DNA from 4 places in the Paenibacillus sp. EC2-1 genome. Region 1 is predicted to be linked to each of the others. Evidence: riboswitches for the same ligand, from Rfam matches in the RefSeq annotation. Region 1 holds a riboswitch; each other region holds the start of a gene.
What was found. Region 1 has a riboswitch for cobalamin ahead of ACK8P5_RS06865 (anaerobic ribonucleoside triphosphate reductase). Riboswitches for the same ligand answer to the same signal wherever they lie in the genome.

Region 2: it holds a riboswitch for cobalamin, as region 1 does, so the genes downstream of both, ACK8P5_RS20215 (FecCD family ABC transporter permease) here and ACK8P5_RS06865 (anaerobic ribonucleoside triphosphate reductase) in region 1, are expected to answer to the same signal.
Region 3: it holds a riboswitch for cobalamin, as region 1 does, so the genes downstream of both, ACK8P5_RS18495 (S-layer homology domain-containing protein) here and ACK8P5_RS06865 (anaerobic ribonucleoside triphosphate reductase) in region 1, are expected to answer to the same signal.
Region 4: it holds a riboswitch for cobalamin, as region 1 does, so the genes downstream of both, ACK8P5_RS20760 (ABC transporter substrate-binding protein) here and ACK8P5_RS06865 (anaerobic ribonucleoside triphosphate reductase) in region 1, are expected to answer to the same signal.

What each region holds. Positions count from the first base shown of each region.
Region 1 is NZ_CP186006.1:1,461,164-1,466,979, forward strand. Features, by position in the region: gene ACK8P5_RS06845 (replication-associated recombination protein A) at 1-1,249, shown strand, start outside; gene crcB (fluoride efflux transporter CrcB) at 1,288-1,689, shown strand; gene crcB (fluoride efflux transporter CrcB) at 1,686-2,039, shown strand; gene ACK8P5_RS06860 (PCYCGC motif-containing (lipo)protein) at 2,093-2,638, shown strand; cobalamin riboswitch at 2,698-2,871, shown strand; gene ACK8P5_RS06865 (anaerobic ribonucleoside triphosphate reductase) at 3,031-5,253, shown strand; gene nrdG (anaerobic ribonucleoside-triphosphate reductase activating protein) at 5,250-5,753, shown strand.
Region 2 is NZ_CP186006.1:4,336,463-4,342,278, forward strand. Features, by position in the region: gene ACK8P5_RS20205 (L-cystine transporter) at 1-290, opposite strand, end outside; gene ACK8P5_RS20210 (ABC transporter ATP-binding protein) at 523-1,314, opposite strand; gene ACK8P5_RS20215 (FecCD family ABC transporter permease) at 1,311-2,357, opposite strand; cobalamin riboswitch at 2,628-2,839, opposite strand; gene ACK8P5_RS20220 (lipoate--protein ligase) at 3,081-4,091, shown strand; gene ACK8P5_RS20225 (metal-dependent hydrolase) at 4,169-4,882, opposite strand; gene ACK8P5_RS20230 (DMT family transporter) at 5,133-5,816, shown strand, end outside.
Region 3 is NZ_CP186006.1:3,928,281-3,934,096, forward strand. Features, by position in the region: gene ACK8P5_RS18495 (S-layer homology domain-containing protein) at 1-2,189, opposite strand, end outside; cobalamin riboswitch at 2,331-2,530, opposite strand; gene ACK8P5_RS18500 (S-layer homology domain-containing protein) at 2,732-5,816, opposite strand, start outside.
Region 4 is NZ_CP186006.1:4,443,028-4,448,843, reverse strand. Features, by position in the region: gene cobD (threonine-phosphate decarboxylase CobD) at 7-1,098, shown strand; gene ACK8P5_RS20775 (adenosylcobinamide amidohydrolase) at 1,115-1,837, shown strand; gene cbiB (adenosylcobinamide-phosphate synthase CbiB) at 1,834-2,811, shown strand; gene ACK8P5_RS20765 (histidine phosphatase family protein) at 2,802-3,395, shown strand; cobalamin riboswitch at 3,479-3,689, shown strand; gene ACK8P5_RS20760 (ABC transporter substrate-binding protein) at 3,934-4,935, shown strand; gene cobT (nicotinate-nucleotide--dimethylbenzimidazole phosphoribosyltransferase) at 5,008-5,816, shown strand, end outside.

The DNA of each region.
Region 1 (5,816 bases):
GATGCGTCCCTCAAACCTCGATGAATATATTGGACAAGAACATATAGTAGGACCAGGTAAACTGCTTCGGCGCGCAATAGAAGCGGATCAGGTATCATCCATTTTACTTTATGGTCCGCCGGGCTGTGGTAAGACAACGCTAGCTCACATCATTTCGAAGCATACGCAAGGCGAGTTTGTTCGACTTAATGCGGTAGAGGCAACAGTGAAAGAGGTACGTGAGGTCATTGAACAAGCTCAGAGCAACAAGTCCTTGTATGGTACCAAAACCATTCTGTTTCTAGATGAGGTACATCGGTTCAACAGTTCCCGCCAAGATGCGTTGCTACCTGCAGTTGAGAAAGGGACTATCATTTTTATCGGTGCCACAACCGAGAATCCGTTTCATTATGTGAACGGGGCTCTCATGAGCCGCTCAACTTTGTTCCAGCTGGAGCCGCTAACAAGAGAACACTCCCTTATTGCTATGAGGCGTGCGCTTCAGGACAAGGATAAAGGGCTTGGTTTTATGCAGCTACAGGTTGACGAGAATGCACTTGAGCACATTGCTTCGATGGCGAATGGTGATATCAGGAGATCTTTAAATGCACTCGAATTGGCAGCAATGACAACACCTCCTACTAAGGAAGGAACGGTCCATATTACGCTCGAAGTTGCCGAGGAATCCATTCGGCGTCCAACAGTTCGAGCCGATGAGTCAACGCAGTATGACGTATTATCTGCTTTTCATAAAAGTATACGTGGTTCTAGTGATGCCGCACTTTTCTGGTTTTTGTATGCAGTAGAGAAGCTGGGCATGGACCCGATGGTGTTTATTCGCCGTTTGATTGCTGCCAGTAGTGAGGATATCGGTCTAGCCAATCCACAGGCGATGGTACAAGCTGTCAGTGCATTAGATGCTTACCGTCATAACGGCTGGCCTGAAGCGAAGTTGAACATTGCACAGGCGATTCTTTTTGCAGTAGAGAGCCCGAAATCAAATGCGGTATATACGGCTATCTCGCGCGCCACATCTGCTATTGAAGATCTTAAATCAGCAGAGGTACCGCTTCACTTGCGGGATACCCATTATCAAGGAGCCGCAAAGCTCGGACATGCAGGATACAAGTATCCTCATGATTTCCCTGGGCATTATGTGAAGCAGGATTATTTGCCTAAGGAGCTGACACGTCGTGTATTTTACCAAGCGACCGAGCAGGGCAACGAGGCTAAGATTTCGCACAATCAGCGTTTGCGTAAGGATGATTAACAGAGGATTCATGTAATCGTATTGGAAGGGATTTTCGTATGAACAAAAACTTACTTTTCGTAGGTGCGGGAGGATTTGCCGGGACATTATGCCGTTATGGTCTGAGTGAAATAGTTCCACTGCCAGCCAGCGGATTTCCGGCTGCTATCCTACTTATTAATCTGATGGGGTGTTTGTTTCTGGGTTGGTTCTTAACCTATGGCTTACGTTCCACCCGGATTTCTGCTGAGATTCGGTTGCTAATAGGCACGGGATTTACAGGAGCTTTCACAACGTTTTCTACCTTTACGGTGGATACTGTAAGGTTGTCTAGTCAGGGCCATATGCTCGTAGCAGTGCTCTATGTGATGCTTAGTGTCATCGGTGGACTACTCATGTCTTTGATTGGTGTTTGGTTGGGACGAACGATGGGATCAGCACGAGAAGGTGAGACGACATGATCTTATGGATCGGGTTAGGCGGTGTTTTTGGGGCAATTGCTCGTTATAGCGTTGGCAGCTGGATTGGAAAAAGAGCGGGAGGTTCTTTTCCATGGGCCACCCTGTTTGTAAACGTGGTAGGTTCTTTCATTCTTGGGATACTCGCCGGCTCTGCTGAGCGGATTCCTGAAGTGATGTATAGCATTTTAGGAATAGGGTTCTGCGGTGCCTTCACTACCTTTTCAACATTTGGGTATGAGGCAGTCTCCTTGGCAGGAAACAAACGTTACACAGAAGCCCTATTATATGTTTCTATATCGTTAATTCTTGGACTTGCAGGAGCATGGGCGGGACTTGCGATAACAACATAAAGCATGAGAGTATTCTACGAAATTATTTGTTTTATTATTTCATTTGGGGGAGGATGAAGAACTTGCGTAAACAAAAGTTTGGGATTCTGATGCTATCTGCTGGTCTACTTCTGAGTGGATGTGGTGCTGGTAAAACGGAAAGTAAAGGCGAGGCAAATTCCAAAACAGGGACAGAAGCTACTCATGAGCATGGGGGACAGACGACTCTTGCCAATGGAGATATTCAGGAGATGACGGCATCTGCTAAAGATCTGCCAACTTTTTTGAATGGAAAAAGTGACGAACTCCGGACAATTTATGCGCTCGCTGCTCAGGTGAAAGATGTGCTCCCATGGATTCCATGTTATTGCGGATGTGGAGAAAGCGCTGGGCATGATAGCAACTTGAATTGCTTTATTGATGAGGTTAAAGAAGATGGCAGCATTGTGTGGGATGATCATGGTACTCGTTGCGGCGTATGTCTTGAGATCGCTGTTGAATCTGCCAAAATGAAGAGTGAAGGAAAAAGCCTAACTGAAATCCGGAATGCTATTGATGAGAAGTACAAGACAGGCTATGCAAAGCCTACGCCAACGCCTATGCCGACAGAAGTTAACTAGGCACTGTGATTATTGTTACAGTTAATCACCTATATATTGTTATATCTTTTGATATGACAACTACATATAGTGATTAATGGTGATCGGATACGTTCCGATCTTAAAAGGGAATCCGGTGAGAATCCGGAGCGGTCCCGCCACTGTAACAGGTACTCGCGAAAGAATAGTACGAGCCTGAACATCTCTTTCCAAATGTACTGAAGCCAGATACCTGCCATTATGACAACACTGTATTGCCTACGGTTGATAGGAGGGTGTATCAGGTAGGAATAGGTATCTTGGTCTGTCTTGATTTATATACCGGATTCTTGGATGAAGCATGTCTACCGTAAACCTAAGCGGCAGCATGCTTCTTTTTATTTGTGCTTTAGTAGTAGGAGGAGAGAATAATCATGAAAGTTATTAAAAGAGATGGAACACAGGTTGACTTTGATGTTAAACGAATTATGAGAGCGGTAGACAAAGCATTTGAGGCCGCAGAAGGAATAACTAAAGAGGATGCCTCATCTCGGATTGGTAAGATGGTTGAAGACGAGATAAGCAGCATGAATCAAATATCGGTTGAAGACATACAAGATCTTGTTATTCAGTACTTGAAGAAGATCGGACACGAAAGTACAGCTAAAACGTATAAGGAATACCGTGAAGCACGCGATCTGGAACGTATGAAGCGTGGAGAGCTGTACAAGATTAGTAATGATGTTATCGGTGTGAAGGACATGGATTTGCTCCGGGAAAATGCGAATCTGAACGGGGAATCTTTTAGTGGGAAAATGAGTCGGATCGGTTCGGAATATGCTAAGTGGATGGCAAGTTCGTTCATGTTACCACCCGAGCTAAACGAAGCGTTAAAAAACGGATATGTGTACGTCCATGACCTGGATCAATATGCTTTAGGAACAACGAACTGTATCTTTATTCCGTTTGATCGATTGCTCGCAAATGGATTTAATACTGGAAATGGATCAGTGCGTTCACCACAAAGTATTATGACCGCTATGGCTCTTGTTGCAATCATATTTCAGTCCCAGCAGAACAGCCAATTTGGCGGAGTGTCGGGCAATAAGATCGATTGGGATTTGGCGCCGTATGTAGGGAAGTCCTTTCGTAAGCATTTTCGGAAAGGGCTGAACTATCTCGGTGAAGGAGAGTTGAATTCAGGGTCTGATCTCTTGGATGAAGAACTCATTATGGATAATATTTCACTGCAAAAACAATTCCCGCGTACTTATTCATTCGCCTACGAGGAGACTGTGAACGAAACGAAGCAAGCGGCGGAATCTCTCATTCATAATCTGAATACGATGAGCAGCCGGGCTGGTGGCCAGATTCCTTTCACTTCATTAAATTATGGAATGTGCACTTCTACGGAAGGACGGCTGGTGTCGCATGCGCTCCTTGAAGCGACGATGAAGGGACTTGGTCGCGGGGAAACTCCGATTTTTCCACAACATATATTCCAGTGCAAGCAAGGCATTAACCAGTCAGAAGGGGACCCCAATTATGATCTGTTTTTAAAAGCAATAGAATGCTCCAGTCGTCGTTTATACCCGAACTTTGTCAATGTGGATGCGACTTTCAATCTGCCATATTACCGTCCGGAGGACCCGGATACCATCATTGCAACGATGGGCTGCCGGACACGTACAATCTCTGATCGGTTTGGTAGGAATCGTCTCAGTGGAAAAGGGAATCTATCCTTTAATACGATTAACTTGGTACGTCTAGGAATTGATCATGGCATAGCCTTAGGTAAACGTGAGGAAGCGGATCTGGATGGATTTTTTCACAGCCTAGAGCACTATATGGGAATTGCTGTTGAAGGATTAATTCACCGCTATAAGATTCAAGCCAAGCAGCCTGCAAAAGCTTCTGACTTTATGATGCGTGAAGGGGTGTGGGAAGGTGGCGAGAAATTGGCTCCCGATGATAAGGTGGAGGATCTCTTGAAACATGGTTCACTTGCACTCGGCTTTATCGGACTTGCTGAAAGCTTGAAAGCTTTGACAGGACATCATCACGGAGAAGATGAGAAGGTAAGAGAGCTCGGGCTTGATGTGATCAAGTGTATGCGTGCTTATTGTGATGAAATGAGTGAGAAATACAATCTGAACATCACGCTGTTCGCTACCCCGGCAGAGGGCTTATCCGGAAAATTCACAAAGATGGACCGAAGCACTTATGGCAAGATTCCTGGTGTAACCGACCGGGAATATTATACAAATTCATTCCATATCCCGGTATATTATCCTGTAGCGGCTTTTCAAAAGATCGAGTGGGAAGCACCATTTCACAAGCTATGTAATGCAGGTGCTATATCATATGTGGAACTGGATGGAAATGCCCGGCAAAATACAGCGGCTTTCAAAAGCATTGTACAGTTCGCACTTAAGCAAGATATCGGTTACTTCTCGGTCAATCACCCACTGGACCGTTGTCCTGTCTGTGATTATGAGGGGATTATCGGATCCACATGTCCGGAATGTGGTGTGGGGGAGGATAAGGTGCTGTTCCACCGTCTACGCAGGGTAACGGGATACTTAACGGGCAACTATACGGAACGTTTCAATTCAGCTAAGCAAGCTGAGGTTGAAGATCGGGTTAAGCACCAATGAACATCTGTGGCTATATTCCGGAAAGTATAAATGAAGGCAAGGGCGTGCGTGCTGTTCTATTTATTAGTGGCTGTCGTCATGCATGCCCTGGGTGCTTCAATCAAGAATCTTGGGATTTTGAAGCGGGTGAGCCTTTTACTGCAGAGTTGAAGTCACGGATTTTGAAGGAGATTGCCGCTAATCCCCTACTTGACGGAATTACACTATGTGGCGGTGATCCTTTCTTCTCTGCAGAAGAATGTGTGGACTTTTTATCGGAATTTAAGGAATGTTGTCCGGATAAAGATATATGGGCTTATACTGGCTTTACATTTGAAGCTGTAATGAAGCAGCCGAAGCTTAAAAACTTAGCTTTAATGTGTGATGTCATCGTTGACGGCAAGTTTAATGAACGAGAGAAAGATACGTCCCTACCTTTCCGAGGAAGTCGGAATCAGCGATTAGTCGATGTCTCGCGAAGTGTAGATAAAGGGCAAGTAGTCGAAATGAATTTATCTTAGATCGATAACCAAAAAAGGCATGTCCCTCAGGTTCACATGAATCTTACAGGGACATGCCTTTTT
Region 2 (5,816 bases), 2.6 Mb from region 1:
TTCAGATTCATAATTGCCGAAATAATCGATACCATAATGAGTGGAATTACCATCATCTGCAGCAGACGTACATACCCGTACCCGACCAAGTTAAACCACTGCGATGATTTCGCAATAACGTCAGAATCTGCTGAAAAGATAAACTGTAAGATCGCGCCAAACAGCACACCAAGACCTAAGCCGGCAAATACCCGCTTCGTAAACGAAAAGTGCTTCTTCTGCATCCAGTACAATATGCCAATAAGCAGAAGAAGAACAAGGACATTCATGACAATCCAGACTGTTTCCACGCCCGATGCCTCCTCTTGTTTAAATGCATTTTGCATAAAATCTAAAGATCGATTTCTAATACAAAATGGTGAAGTAAGTGCTACTATTCATTTCCAAACGCAAACCCACTTAAAACATTACCCGTTAAATCCGATCTGTTATCTCTTTTTTATAAAAAGGTATGCTACATGCATACAAAAAAGACGGCTATCTGCCGTCTTAAAATCTCTTATTATGAGGAATAATATACATCTATTCGTTTGGTCTTCCACGATTAGCTGTCAAGAGTACTTGTGGAGCACCATTCTCTGGGTGCATAACAAGAGCAGGATCGACCCTAAAAACTTCACGTATGAAATCCTCTGTCAATACTTCAGACGGCAGCCCTTGCCCAGCAGTCTTTCCATCTCGAAGTACCAGAAGTTGATCACAGAACTGTGCAGCTAAATTCAGATCATGCAGCACACTAATGACAGTAATGCCCGACTCTTTACGCCACTCTGCTACCATATTCATAAACTCCAACTGGTACCGTATATCCAGATATGTCGTTGGCTCATCCAGCAACAGAATTGCAGGCTGCTGAGCCATTACTTTTCCAAGGGCTGCACGCTGACGTTGTCCTCCACTAAGCTGATCCAATCTTCTCGATTCTAAACGGTCAAGCTCTAGTCTATGAATAATCCGATCCAGCAAAGGACCAGCATCCTCTCTCTCTCGTCCTAACCAGTTCTGGAATGGAAAGCGCCCCATCTCCAGGACTTCACGTACTGTAAAATCTGTCGGAGCAAGGCCTTCCTGCTGCAATACAGCAACCATTTGCGCCAGTTCTTTTCTACTGTAACTAGCCATTTCTCTGTCATGTAGCAGCAATTGACCTGTTGTAGGCATTTCCACCCCAGACAAGAGATGCAGCAGTGTTGATTTACCGCTTCCATTTGGACCGATAATTCCCCACCACTCTCCTTCACGGACACTCCAGTCGATCTCCGATACTGCATTCAAGCGTTCATATCGCTTGCCTACATTTTGAAGTTTGATCATAGGGCTCCCTCCCTGCGCTGCTTTTTATTAAGGTACAGCAAATAACCAAAGAATGGAGCTCCCACAAATGCGGTTACAACCCCAATCGGAATTTCAGTAGGTGCTAGTAAAGTTCTCGCTGCCGTATCCGACCAAACCATGAAGATTGCCCCGCCGAGTGCCGATAGTGGAATAATGATTCGATAATCCGAACCTGTAACGAGCCGAATCATATGCGGTACGACTAGTCCAACAAAACCAATTACACCAGACACCGACACTGCGGCAGCGGTTAGAAGCGTAGCTACAATAAGAACACTCATCTTCAGACGATCCACATTAAGCCCCATATGGGCTGCTTGTCTTTCGCCTAGTGATAGCAAATTCAGCATCCGCGCTCGGCTCCACAAAAAGATAAAGCATACAATAAAGTAAGGGAATAGCACCGTTATGTACGACCACCCTCGCATGCTTAAGCTTCCCATGGTCCAGAACAAAATATCCGTTAATGTATCCTTTGACATGACCGTCAAGAATGAAACAGCCGCACCTAAGAACGACTGCATAATCACGCCTGATAGAATTAGTCCATGCGTCGGTATTTTTCCATTATCTCTAGCGAGTAACAGTACGATCCATAGCGTAAGAATCCCCGTCAGAAAAGCAACCAAGGGCAGCGTCCAAGCTCCTGCAAATGCATACTGCAGTCCGTAGAAGATTAGAAACGCAGCTCCGAGTGAGGAACCGGACGATACACCTAGCGTGAATGGGTCCGCAAGAGGATTTCTTAGAACACCTTGAAATGCAGCACCAGCCACCGCAAGTGAGGACCCAACCAGCATGCCGAGCAGAATTCGGGGTAGACGTACTTTCATTATAATCTGCTCCGATGCGACCTCCCAATTCGGTGTGATAGAATCACCAATCCATGGAAGTTTATGCAGCAGCATCGCACCGATCTCTGTAACGGGTAAATGAACCGCACCAATGCCAAGACTGACCACGAGTGTAAGTGCTAAGAGAATAAGCCCTGTCACTGCGTACACTGCAAGTTTTCTACTCATGATGTTATCCGTACTGGATGGATTACTAACACTAATTGTTTCAATCGATTTCTCATCAGTTTCTCTCCTATCCCGTGTATGCAAGCGCCGAAATGACTCGTATCTCTGACAGGCACCCAATAATTCACCATAAAAAACCCCTGATCTCATAGAGAATCAAGGGCTACGTTTCGGAGATAATGAACTTTATGAACTAAAAAATGAGCTTATTATAAAAGTCTACTCGTCCAAAATAGTTCTGCCAAACGTAATCCTTTCCTCGAAGGACCGTCAGATTCATCATGCGAAGCAGGTCTCCTGACTTACAGGTTGAAATGATAACCTCCGCCTTCCCGAGCCTTAATAGGCCAGTGGCAATTATAGAGGATATCCCTGATTCACAGTGGCGGGACCGTGCCGGATTTTAACCGGCTTCCCTTTTAACCCAGAAGCAGCCCTGTATTTAGGACTGTCTTTCCAGGACATCGCATGCAATGAGTATTCTTTTTTTGCCAAGCATACTTCTCTGTTGACGATTATATGAAATATCTACTCCGCTTACAACCTAGAAATTCACATATGAAGTTAAACATGCCGGTTGGCATAGAATTTTAAGCGTTACCGTTCTCCAACATAGCATTTATCACTCATCGCTCACAGAACCTTTGCTCTAGAGTCAAACATTGGTTTACAATAGATTTAAATGTATTACATTAGACAAGAAACCACACGGAGGCGTACATAATGCTGTTTATTGATAACCAGGGAATACATGATCCAGCCATAAATCTGGCCATTGAGGAATACGCATTGAAACATTTACCGATGGACGATAGCTACCTGCTCTTCTACATCAATCAACCATCGATTATTATAGGCAAACATCAGAACACAATTGAAGAGATTAACCAAGAATATGTGCGTGATAACAACATCCAAGTTGTACGACGTTTATCAGGCGGCGGTGCCGTATATCATGACCTAGGAAACCTAAACTTCAGTTTTATTACCAAGGACGATGGGCAGTCCTTTCACAATTTCTTGAAATTCACACAACCTGTCATCGACTTCCTGCAAAAAATGGGCGTACCTGCTGAGCTCAGCGGCCGAAATGACCTTCAAGTTGGGGAGAAAAAGATTTCCGGCAATGCACAATTCTCTACACGAGGACGAATGTTCAGCCACGGAACACTGATGTTTGATCTCGATCTGGATCATGTACAAGCTTCGCTGAATGCGAATCCAGAGAAGTTTAAATCAAAGAGTACAAAATCAGTCCGCAGTCGTGTAGCCAATATCAAGGAACTTCTCGGAGCTGACGGAAGCGAGATGACCATTGAACAGTTCCGCGCTGAGCTGCTGCGTTCGATCTTCGGTATGGAACCTCATCAGGTTCCTCAATATGTACTAGAGGAGAAAGACTGGGAGATCATTCACCAAATCTCCAAGGAGCGTTACCAGAACTGGGATTGGAATTATGGCCTATCGCCAGAGAGCAATGTGAAGCATGCAAAGAAATTTCCTGTGGGTATCATAGACATCCGAATGAACATAAAGGATGGGCATATCCAGGAGATCAAAATTTATGGTGACTTCTTCGGTGTTGGCGATGTAGCGGATATCGAGAATGCACTTCGCGGCAAACGTTACGAGGAGAGTGAAGTTAGAAATCTTCTTACTTCCATTAATATAAAGCATTACTTCGGTAATCTTGAATTGGATGATCTCATCGGTTTGATCTTCCTGGAAGAATAACCACTGGATCATCAGAAAAGCCTTGCTCAGAGGGAATGACTCATTCCCTTTGAGCGAGGCTTTCTCATTAATTTCGATTATTTAGAAGCTATGAATACATACCAGAGAAGAACTAGTGTAAGCACGATGCACACATTCTCCACCATATTTCCCCATTTACTTCCGGTGCTCATCAGTTTAAATTTCACTCTGAATTTCAGTGGAGGCAACAGCCGTATTCCACGATTCGTTAGCATATCAGCTGCTAAGTGAAGAGCATAGGATAAACCTCCTGCAACCCATATACTCTCGCCCCAGGCCGAGCCTTCCGTCCCGAAATACAACAACAGCGTCCATCCAGCAACAGCGTATAATGAGTGTGTCAACCCGCGATGGGATACCAGTGTGGAGATCATTAATACACAACCAGCAATGATATTCCACGGGCTAAATGAATGTCCGAATTGAAGGAGACCAAGGCCAATCATAAACATCACAATATGACGGAGTGTCCGCCCTGGCAAAAAGGATACAACAGCAATTAATCCAGCCAAGGCCAAGTTCCACGGCGCATATTCCTGTCCGTAGAAATAGATAAAAATAGCTACCGCAACTAGTGTTAGTTGAAGTACACGTAAGAGGCCTGTTGGAATCGCTGTTCTTACCAATATGGAGTTCGGCTCATCAATATCCGGTAGAAGCGAACTAACGACGGCAACCGCTGCTGCCGGAAGTGTGATAGGAATTCCGGTCAGCCCCATGACCGACAGTGTGACGCCGGTACTAATAACCAAATGGGCTCTTCCCATCATGATAATAACTTCCTTTCATTCTCTTGGTGTCCTAGAAGGGAATGTACGTTCGGTATTTTAGTATAACAAAATTCTCCTCTTTATGTCTACCCTTTCCACTAAATAAGCAATTCATCGATAAGATGGAAGTTCCTTACTATATAGGACTCCATTAGTATTGTCGCTTCTCTCATAATGGGATACAATTTGTTCACTTGTAATTTCACCGAAGAATTTACATATTTTTATTGTCTCGAAAGGATGAACAACGTTGAACCGCTCTCGTCTTGCTGATCTCAGCCTACTCCTTGTTGCCATGATGTGGGGCTGTACCTTTTTGATTGTGCAACATGCTGTTCGAGTACTTCCACCGATGGCCTTTAACAGCGTCCGATTTATAGGTGCAGGACTCCTACTAGCCTTCATCACGACTATATTCTATCGGCGTCAGTGGCGATTGATCACACGAAAAATGCTGCTGCATAGCTGTCTGCTTGGTCTTTTTTTGTTTATAGGCTATGCTTTTCAGACCGTTGGGTTGCTGTATACAACGACTTCGAACACAGGCTTTATTACAGGTCTATCCGTGGTCATCGTTCCCTTCCTGTCTTATTTCTTACTTAAACACTCCATATCCCGATTCACTTGGCTGAGCGCTCTGCTTGCAGCTGCTGGCCTGTATTTACTTACCTTTGCAGGATCAGAGATGAGCTGGAACATAGGAGATATTCTAGTCCTAATCTGCGCCATTGGATTTGCTCTTCATATCGGTTACACCGGTCTTTATGCTTCTAAATACCCTTCACTTCCATTAGCAGCACTACAGATGACAGTGGTCGGTATTCTTAGCTTGATCGCATCACTCATCATGGAGGATGCGGGAAATCCTGCTACCTTAATGGATAAATTAGTCCAGCCGGAAGTCTTGATCGCCCTTCTGGTGTCCATCGGTCCT
Region 3 (5,816 bases), 2.5 Mb from region 1:
CCATATTGCTCGGGCCAGTCATAGGAATAACTTATATTCCGCTTGTCCAGTTCTCTCTTCAACACACTCCAAGCCGTGTCACCAGACTGAATCTCCACGGTTACGGCTGAGATAACGTTCCCTTTGTTAATCGAATGTTTATCTACAGACAGGGTCACATATTGTGTTGGCTTCGGTGTTGTACCACCTCCGTTACCTGGCGTTTCAATTACACTTGTTGTGTAAGCGACAAAGTCTGTAAAATGTTTCGTTTTGACGATTAAGTCTTTTCCGCTATCATAGGCATATTCTTTCTTCCCACTGCTCAACCCTTGCTCATCGCCTGAGTACTTCGAAATTGCGTGGGCTGATCCGTCTTGGATATAGGCAGCCTCTTTCCCGCTCATTCCCTTGAAGGTTAAGGTAATGAAGGAGCTGAATTCGATCTTACCCTTACCACCCATTGTGAATGCCTGAACAATCTCATCCAGCTTATGTTCCTCTGGAATAATTGGTTTGATCTGATCTTTTAAAGAAGAATCCGTCTTATGGATTGAAGTTAATAACTCCAATGCTGAAGCGTCGCCCGTTGTGACCGCAGTACCTGCAGGGATCAAGACGGATACATTACCCTTTGTAGCCTCTATTTTTGGAAGGCTGCTATTCGAGGGAAGTTTAGCACTTACCTTTGAGTTTTTATCCGCCGGAATCGTTATCGTAATTTCTTTATTACTATCTTCTGGCTTTATAGGAACGATATAATCAAGCTCATCTTTCGGTATAACAACATCCGGTTTATCACCCGATGGCAATGTCACTACTATATCTTTAGGAGACTCGGGTTGTTCTGGAAGTTCTGGTTGTTCAGATTGAACATCAGTCATGTCATAGAGACGATTCTTACCATTCTTAAATCTGTCGTAAGCTACTAGGGCAAGTGTCCCCTGATCCGTAGCCATGCTGTTGACAGCACCTAACTTCGTGTTCATAAAGCCACCATCAGGTACAGCAAATGTTAGCAAGGCATCTAATGCTGAATTTCCATTCTTAATAAATCGATCATCTGTGTGTGGGTCTATCCTCAAACCGGTTAAGGCAATAATAACCTGAGCAATACTCTGGCTATTTGGCGATGATCCGTAACCATAACCTCCATCTTTCATTTGGGCCTTAGATAACGCCTCAATAGCCCGATCTACTGCTGCTTTTACATCCTCACGTTCATGATAATAAGGGGTCAGTCCTTGCATCGTCATTGCCGTGATATCCGGATCTATCGTGCTCCCAAAGAATGCCCATCCACCATTAGGAAGCTCTTTACCCAAGATGAGGTTTATAAAAGATTCTCTTGTGGATTGCACACTCTCTTTGGTGATATCTGGAATCTCATAACGATTGCTGTCAAGTGCCAGGAGAGCATAAACGGGTCCATTAATGCCTTGATTAGCAACATAGGTGTAGTCAGCAAGAGGATTTCGTACATCATGCCCGTTCACATTTGTTATATCTTTTCCGATTGAAGAAAGCCCCAGAATTAATCTGGAATGTTCAGTACTAAATACATTATTCTTAGACATTAATGCTTCATATTCTCGAACGACATTGTCGTAATAGATCTTATAATAATCGCTAGGCACCGGATAATTAGCCCGCGCTAAAGAGATGATAACCCACTCACCGTTGCCTGTCCCCAGAGTCGGAGCTTTTACTCTATCAAGAGTATAAGCAAGACTTTTATCCAGATGTTCTTTTGCGAGTGTTACAGTGTCAATCTTCTTGATAATCGTAAAGCTTGTCGTTGTCTCATTCCCTGCGCCATCGATAGCCGTTATGGTTATGCTATTCTCCCCATCAAGAAGAGTAGCCTTATATTGATCCTGAACCGCTGGTAACACGTCTTCATTCACTGCGACTTCTGGAATAATGTCCGTGTACACGTTATCTGTTACTGTAATTTTGAAGCTTATTTCACTAGATGATACCGTCTGGTTATCTTGTATTCCTTCTACCTTAATCGTCGGAGGTTCTTTATCTTCCTTGGGTTCTGTATCTACCTCTTCAATCTGCTCATTGTTAACAGTAGTAAGCTCTTCTATTGGAGCAACGGAAGTGTCAGCCTCATCCGCGTAGGATACCGTCATCCCGTTCGTGAACATCGTCATTACAATGCTTATGATCAGCAGCCATGCGATTAATTTATTTTTTCTCATCTCAATCCATCATCCTTCCAATTCATCTTTCGTTTAACAGCACACAAAAAGACCTCTCAACTTGAATCGTTAAGAGGTCTAATAGATTACGCAGCTATATTTAGCCAGCACTAATAAACACCTTCCTATCCATCGTAGAGTTGTGGTGTGACAAAACAGGCAGGTATTCTGGCTCAAGTATCAACATCCTAGCAGCCTTCCCAGTTCCCCAGTGGCATCGTTGCAAGGACTCCTCTTATACAGCGGCGGGACCGCGTGGGATTCTCACCCACTTCCCTTTTAACCAATTTATGAGATGGATGATTCCATTCACAATTGGCACCTGTTTCGCGTGTTCCATATTTGATTGTTATATTATTCATTCTAATAAATATATCACTTTTTACCAAGGAAAAGATTTCAAATATTGAAATATCGGAATATTTGTTTAATAGGACGCCGTATCAACGCTAAAGATATAATCCACCTTATATATAATGAATACATTTTTCGCAATGCAAATACGCCTGATTCTAGATGTAGATCAGGCGTATTGTTGAAACCTACTTATTAATAAAGCTCAAATATTGCAATGCATTTTGCAGAACGACTACAGCTTCAGCACGAGTCGTCATATCCTTTGGCGCAAAGGTTGTTGCTGCCTTGCCCTTAATTAGTCCCTTATCCACCGCTGCTGCAATGGCTTCTTGAGCATAGGATGAGATTTGATCCTGATCTGCAAAGGTTGGCTGGCTGGCTCCAGCCCCTGCTGTTCCTTGTACGAACTGAATCGCATTCATCATCATCACGACCATTTGCTCTCTCGTAATGAGTGCCTCAGGAGCAAATCTGTCGTTGCCTACTCCTTGTACGAACCCATATTTTACGGCTGTACTCACATCTGCTGCATACCACTTGCTTGCTGCTACATCAGAAAATGTTTGATCTACTTCTTTGTTCGACAAACCAAAACTTCTCACGAGCAAGGACGCAAATTCTGCACGCGTCACTCGACCAATTGGATCAAATGTTCCCTCTGTTTTCCCTTTCACGATCAGCTTGGAAGCCAGAGCTTCTACTGCCTGTTGTGCCCAGTGACCCTGTAGATCTGCGAACGTTTTCTTACCTTCCACGATCACATACAAACCATTTTTGTTATGTTGGATCGTCGCCACCGTTTTGCCGTCCTTTACCGTAAATACGGCTGGAACAAATCGAAGCTCTCCCGTTGCCGGATCGTATGTCATTACCGTTACTTCATTCGGATTGCTCAATACACCATTTACGATCAGCTTGCGCTCTACATAGCCTGTTGGTGTTAGCTCCGTTGTCGCTTCCTTTTCTTTCAGCTCTGCTTCAAAACTTACAGCTGCACTTCGTGCCTTTATACCTCTGTCTGTAAGCTTTTCTTCCAAACCTTTCTGTACTGTCAGGTCTGCTTGTTCAACCCGTACAATGATTTGTCCGTTTGCATCAAGACCTTTTCCTACCAGTTCAGAAACCGGCCATGCATAGCTTCCTAGTGGACTAGTTACTTCAATGACAGCATCAGGCTTGCTTCTTGCCAAACGGCTTAATGCTTCTGCTGGAATCGCAACCTCGTAACCATCGTAAGAACCGGAAATCGCAATTCTCAGTACAGAGCCTGCATTTTTCCCTGCTTGTTCGAATGCTTGAACCTTCTGCATAAACGCTGCAGCATCCAGCTTAGCCTTCACTTTGTTGTGAGCAGGATCAACCGTCAGCTCGCTTCCTTTGGATTCATACAATGCTGGATCTCCGACTGTCGGCACTGTTGTGCCACCACTGTTGCCGCCTTCTCCATTGTTGCCTCCACCGTTATTTCCACCGCCGTTGTTTCCTCCATTGTTATTTCCTCCGCCGTCATTACCGCCACCGCTTGTGCTTTGACCGCTAATTGTAATGACCTTGCTTCCGTTTACATTAGAGCCATCTGCTGCTGCTGCTGCGACTTTAACTACTCCGTACTTAACAGCTGTCAGTAATCCATTTGCATCAATCGTTGCTTTGTCTGTTACTGTCACGCCATCGGCTTCATACACGGACCACGTTACCGTTTTGTTCGTTGCATCCTCAGGTAGAACTGTCGCTCCTAGTTGCAGCGTGCCGCCTTTTGCAGTGATTGCATCAACTGTACTTGTTACGGCAATCGACTCTACTTTTACTGGATCTGGGTCTGGCGTATCGCTTTGACCGCTAATCGTAATGACCTTGCTTCCGTTTACTCCGGAACCATCAGCTGCTGTTGCTACGACTTGTACTTCGCCATCCTTCACGGCTGTAAGTAATCCATTTGCATCAATCGTTGCTTTATCTGTTACTGTTGTGCCGTCTGCTTCATACACGGACCACGTTACCGTTTTGTTTGTTGCATTCTCAGGTAGAACCGTCGCTCCTAGTTGCAGCGTGCCGCCTTTTATTGTGATTGCATCAACTGTACTTGTTACGGCAATCGACTCTACTTTTACTGGATCTGGGTCTGGCGTATCGCTTTGACCGCTAATCGTAATGACCTTGCTTCCGTTTACTCCGGAACCATCTGTTGCTGTTGCTACGACTTTAACTACTCCGTCCTTAGCGGCTGTCAGTAATCCATTTGCATCAATCATTGCTTTGTCTGTTAAAGTCGTTCCGTCTGCTTCATACACGGACCACGTTACCGTTTTGTTTGTTGTATTCTCAGGTAGAACTGTCGCTCCTAGTTGCAGCGTGCCGCCTTTTGTTGTGATTGTCGAGGAATTGCCTTCGCTCGTCACTGCAATGGAAGTAACGCTCACATCTTCTTCCACGCCAAATTCAGAGTAATTCCATTCCGATTCCCAATTCATCGAAATGCGCTGATTTGCACTATCTAGATGCAGCGGGAACCAAATATATCTAGAATCCGTCAAATTATTAGGATTCCAACGATCTGCCATAAAGATAAACTTATCTTTTACTAGCTCACCTTTGGAGTTACGATAAGGCAACACAAACGTACTTTGGCTCTCATGTGTTGTTCCCTTCCAATCATCCCAGAATGGATCCCCCTTATCTTTCCACCACCAGTCTAGCAGATTCTCTGTAGTATGGTATTTAGCTGGATTTGGATTCCAACCTGTTAAACCAGATGTAATAGAATAATAAATTCCATCTTGTTCAAATACTGTTGGAGCTTCTCTATTATCTTTATGTGCTTTAGCCCAAATCGCTTTTCCATTATCACCAATAGCTGGTTTTGTGTAAGTATCATCTAACTGTAAAACAATAGTGGCATTATTACCTTCGGAAGAGTAGATCAAATATCCGGTATTATTCTCATCATTGTCTACATACAGGGTCATATCTCGTAGCATACCTTGGCCTTCGCGCCAAGCATTATCCCAGTCATCGTTAGGCATTCGACCAATATCTAATACTTTGAAAGGACCTGTCGGAGAATCACTTACTGCAACGCCTCCTGAAGCAGTCCAATACTTACCTGCTATTGGCCCGTCATGGTGCCACCACATTACATAATTATCGTGTTTTGCATTGTAAACTACTTTCGGACGCTCAACTACCTTATCCCAGTTAAACAAACGATATAATCTTTGTTTTTCTTCTAAAGACTCATTTTTATAAAGTTCGTTTAATTCATCGATTTGA
Region 4 (5,816 bases), 2.5 Mb from region 1:
ATCGGTATGTTAGAACGTTATGGTCACGGGGGAGATTTAGAAACGGCAGCAGAGACATATGGAATAGCAGAGAGCCAATTCCTCGACTTCAGTGCCAATATTAATCCGCTTGGGCCACCTAAACAAGTGCTTGAGCAATTGGGACAAGCGTTATCCTCAATTATTCGTTATCCAGATCCCGGACACCGTCAATTTAAGCAGATTCTAGGACATAAACTGGGAATTCGTGAAGAACACATTTGTGTAGGCAATGGTGCAGCTGAGTGTATGTCTCTCATTCTTCTGGGACTGTATCCTCAAACGGTGGGCATTGTAGAACCTTGCTTCTCTGAATATCGCCAACTATCGGAACAGTTTGATATCGAAGTACAATCGGTACGCGGTAGACCAGAACTGGATTGGAAGGCGACGGTAGAGGACATTGGGGAGCTTATGCAGCAAGTGGATCTGGTGTTTCTCGGGCAACCTAACAATCCAAACGGCGTACAATACCGACTAGAAGAGCTTCGCCTGTTAGCTGAACAGGCTGAACAATCACATACCTATCTTGTTATCGATGAAGCTTTCATAGACTTTATTCCAGAAGAGCAACAGGCGTCTTTATTAACGGAACTGTATAACTATCCGCGAACGATACTGGTAAGGTCGATGACGAAGTTTTATGCGATACCAGGTCTGAGATTAGGCTATACGATAGCCCATCCTGATATCATTAAATTCATGACTGGAAAGCAGGTAACATGGAGTGTGAATGGTCTAGCACTGTTAGCGGGTGAGGCGGCACTAAATTGTGATAAGGAATTTGAACTGGGTACGATGGAGCTCATTACGGAGCAACGTGTACGCTTAATCCAAGGGCTAAGTGCACTGGGGTGTGAGGTCAGTCCAGGAGAAGCTAATTTCTTGTTGGTGAAGCTCCCTGAATCTTGGCGGGCAATTGACATGCAGCAAGAGCTTGGACGGCGAGGTATATTAATTAGAAGCTGCGCGATGTATCCAGGACTTGGAGATAACCATGTTCGAATTGCTGTTAAAGATGCGGAAGCTAATCGAATATTTCTAACCGAAATAGAGCATGTACTCAAGAATGTAGGTTGAGAATAGGAGTTTTATCATGACAACACCTTTTTTGAATAATGACAAAATGGAATATAGATCTGTGGCTTGTCCCGGATTAATCTTGACCAAGCATGAACGTCATTTACAACTTCAGGCTCCCACCCTTCTAGATGGTCTTAGTAGTGCTATACACGGTGGAGGTATGGGGAAGATTGATCGGATCGCTAATATATATGTGGATCGATTGTACAACTGTAGTAATCCGGAACAAGATATAAGACAACTGTTTCATGAATGGGACTATTCCCTGCAATCAACGGCAGGCTTACTGACAGCCGTTCGCTTGGAATATGCAGCTGTTCTTGAAGAAACAGATAAAGATGCTTCCGTATTTTGCTGTACGACAGCTGGAGTATCCAACGGTGCACGTGCTGGTTCTGCGCGGACCACATACCCGATGTATCAGCCTGGAACGATAAACATCATGTTAGTCATTGATGCAAGAATGACTCAAGCAGCGATGGTGAACGCCATTATTACGGCTGTTGAAGCGAAGACGGCTGCCCTTTCGGATCTCGGCATACGTGATGCAGAGAATGGTCTAATTGCGACAGGGACAACGACAGATTCAATCGTGCTAGGAGTTAGTCAGTCGAATGCTTATCCAGCCGAGCATAGATACTGCGGAACAGCTACAGATCTCGGAGCTGCTATTGGACGCACCGTGTATGGAACCGTACTGGAAAGCTTCAAGGCTCCGGGAGTGAGGCGATCATGATGGAATGGACCATTGTATTCATCCTCTGTGCGGCATACCTGTTAGATCTCATCATTGGAGATCCAAGATGGATTCCTCATCCCGTGATTGGCATGGGGCATGCAATTAAGCGATTGGAGAAGTGGATTCGTAGTCGCTTCACTAAACCAGGCCATCTGAAAAAAGCAGGGATCCTGTTCCCAGTCATGATTGTGGGAGGTTCGCTGCTTATTACTTGGGCGCTACTTAAGGGCTTGTATTTCATTCATCCGTGGCTTGCCATTTTAGCCGAGGTTGTGTTGATCGCAACAACGATTGCTACGAAAGGACTGCGGGATGCAGGAATGGGCGTATTTAACCATCTGAAACAGGGGGATTTACCTGCCGCACGGCAAGCACTCGGTATGATTGTTGGACGGGATACAGCACACTTGGATGAACCTGAAATCGTTCGGGGAACCGTTGAGACGGTCGCGGAAAATATTGTAGATGCCATCGTATCCCCACTATTTTACGCACTGATCGGAGGAGCTCCGCTTGCTATGGCCTATCGTGCAGTAAACACCCTGGATTCTATGGTTGGATACAAGAATGATAAATATCTCCATTTGGGCTGGGCTTCTGCACGATTAGATGATATCGCCAACTTCATTCCAGCACGAATAACGGCATTACTGCTCGTTGTTAGTAGCTGGATGCACCGCCTTGATTACAGACGGTCGTACCGAACGATTAGGCATGACGCACGTCTTCATCCGAGTCCCAACAGTGGATTTCCAGAATCAGCTGTAGCTGGAGCTTTAGGAATTCGTCTTGGGGGCGAGAATGTATATCATGGTGTCGTATCTTTTCGAGCTTACATGGGCGAGTATACACGTCCAATGAATAAGAATGATATTCTGATAACCAATCGATTGATGTTGACTGCATCAATACTATTTTTATTACTAAGTTTAATGATCTTTGGGCTAGTAGGTGGAGCATTATGGAGTTAGAACTGGTATGTATTCGTCACGGTGCCACACAGTGGAATAAGGAGAAACGCTATTTAGGTCACACCGATATCGGACTGCTTCAAGAATCGCTGACTGCGCTTTTACCATTGAGGGAAGAACTTGAAGGAATGATATTTCGTCAAATATTCTGTAGTGACTTAAAGCGATGCCGGGAAACATTAGAACAGGTGTATACGTCTTCAACCGAACAGGTAGTCTTCGATAAGCGGTTACGAGAAATGGATTTCGGAGCGTGGGAGGGTCTCACCTACGATCAGTTGAAACATATACCCCTGTATCGGCATTGGTTGGATGATCCTCAGTCTGTGACACCGCCGGGAGGTGAATCGTGGGAGCATTTTCAGAAACGAATAGCAGAATTTTTAGATAGTCTAGCTCATGATATGGGCAATGATAATGAGAACAATCGGATACTTATCGTCACACATGGAGGCGTGATTAGGCAGATTGCAGCGATGACTATACCGGGTTCATCGTTCTGGGATTATACAGCTGAGCCTGGAAGCCAGCTCATTCTAAAACTCAAACATGTGGATGAGACATGGATCGGGAGCCGTGGTTAAGCCTTCAATATCCGTTACAAAGGGTTGTAAGCTACTCATATGTAACCTATAATCATGAGTTGAGAGGTAAGGCTTGTATCTAAATGAATATGAACTTATAAGGTCTAGGATTAGAGCCAAGTAAAGTGCTTCTGTTCCTAGTTAAAAGGGAAGTTGGTGAAATTCCGACACGGTCCCGCCACTGTGAAACAGGGATATTCTCGATGTACCACTGTTCTGCGCCTAAGTAGAATGGGAAGGTGAGAATATCGATTACCTGTGAGTCAGGAGACCTGCCTTATAAGCGTACGACAGTCCTTCGAGGAAAGGATTACGTTTGGCTTGTGGAAGTACTGTGGTATGACTCGGTACTATGCCTGTGGAACAGATGGTCATCAACTGACTATAAGTCCTTAAGACGTAATCCCTGATTCTTTCTTAATTATGAGAAGATCAGGTTTTTTTTGTTGCATAGACTTCGTAAAATGAGGGTTCATTGAAATTACAAGATGCATCTCACCAAACATACTTCGAAAGAAGATAGGGGAGAGAAATAACAATGAAACAGTTATGGAAGAATTGGACTACAGGCGCACTAGCGATCATAATGGTACTAGCGCTCGCGGCTTGTGGCAGTAATGAGGAGCCGAAACCAGCAACGGACCCTACACCAACAGAACAAGTAACTCCACCGGCTGATGAAGGAACGACGCTCAAGACGGAGTACCCTTTAACCGTTAAGGATGCTACTGGAGAGTCCCTTACATTTAAAGAAGCACCGAAGAAGATTATATCGATCTCGCCTGCGGAGACTGAAACGTTGTTTGCAATCGGACTCGACGAAGAAGTTATTGGTGTATCGGATTTCGATGATTATCCAGAAGCGGCTACAACGAAACCGAAAATGGGTGGTCTATATAATCCGAACGAAGAAGCTATTATTGCCGCTTCACCTGATCTCGTAGTAACAGGAATCTCTATGAGTGCAGAAGCAGCTCAGCATTTGCGTGATCTAGGAATTACGATTTACAAGACAGATCCGAAAACTGTAGATGATGTTATTGCTAATATTGAAGCTTTTGGTCTGATCACAGATCATCAAGAACAAGCTAAGACAGTCGTGGACAAAATCAAGCAGGATCGTGAAGAAGTAACGGAAGCTGTAAAGTCACTTACACCTGAGCAGAAGAAAAAAGTATATATCGAGTTCTCCCAAGGCTGGACAGTAGGTAGTGGAGAGTTTATGGATGAGCTGATCACCTTAGCAGGCGGTGTTAACGTCGCTGCGGATACGGTGGGATGGAATGAAATTAGTGAAGAGAAGATCATTAAAGATAATCCGGATGTCATCTTGTTCTCCAAGAACGTTGTGAATGAGGAAACAAAGGAAACTTTGGACCAAATCATTAAAGCACGTAGTGGTTGGGATCAAATTACAGCTGTGAAGAATGAAGCGATTTATGGTCTTGATGATAACCTAGTAAGTCGTCCAGGACCACGTGTAACGGAAGGTCTTAAGGAAATTGCTAATGCGATTTATCCTGAACTGATGAAGAAGTAAAGGAAGTAAGCTGACACTATCTAATGGATGCTTGCTTACATCTAAGCGCAATTAATAAAGGAGTAATGATGTATGAGACAAAGTGTCATGGAACGTATCGGAGAAATTCGCGGGCTGGATCAATCCGCCATGGAATTAGCGAAACTGCATATTAATAACCTGACGGTCCCACCTGGCAGCCTAGGCAAACTGGAGGCAATGGCGATACAACTCGCGGGTATAACGGGGAACATAAAGCCTTCATTTGACCGAAGAGAAGTTATTATCATGGCAGGCGATCATGGTGTTTGCGATGAGGGTGTGAGTGCTTTTCCACAGGAAGTTACACCTCAAATGATTCATAACTTTCTCGCGGGTGGTGCAGCGGTTAACGTTCTAGCCAGACAAGCGGGTGCAGAAGTAGTATGTGTGGATATTGGGGTGAATAGTGAGCTGTCCCACTCTGATCTTCTTTCGCATAAAATCCGGTACGGTACCGCGAATATGGCACAGGGTCCTGCAATGTCTTACGATGAAGCAATGCAGTCCATTATGGTCGGTGTTAAGGTTGTAGAAGATGCGGTTAAGCGCGGAGTACAATTATTTATTACAGGTGAAATGGGAATTGGAAATACGACGGCCAGCTCAGCGGTAATCTGTGCACTCTCTGACATTTCAGTTCGGGATGCTGTAGGCCGAGGAACCGGCATTGATGACTCTCGTTTGCAACATAAGATATCCGTAGTTGAAAGAGCACTTGAGGTGAATAGCCCTGATCCCAATGATCCGGTAGATGTACTGTCTAAAGTAGGCGGTCTTGAAATCGGAGGTTTGGTTGGTGTTATTCTTGGCGCAGCAGTACATGGCTGCCCTGTAATTATTGATGGATTTATCTCGAGTGC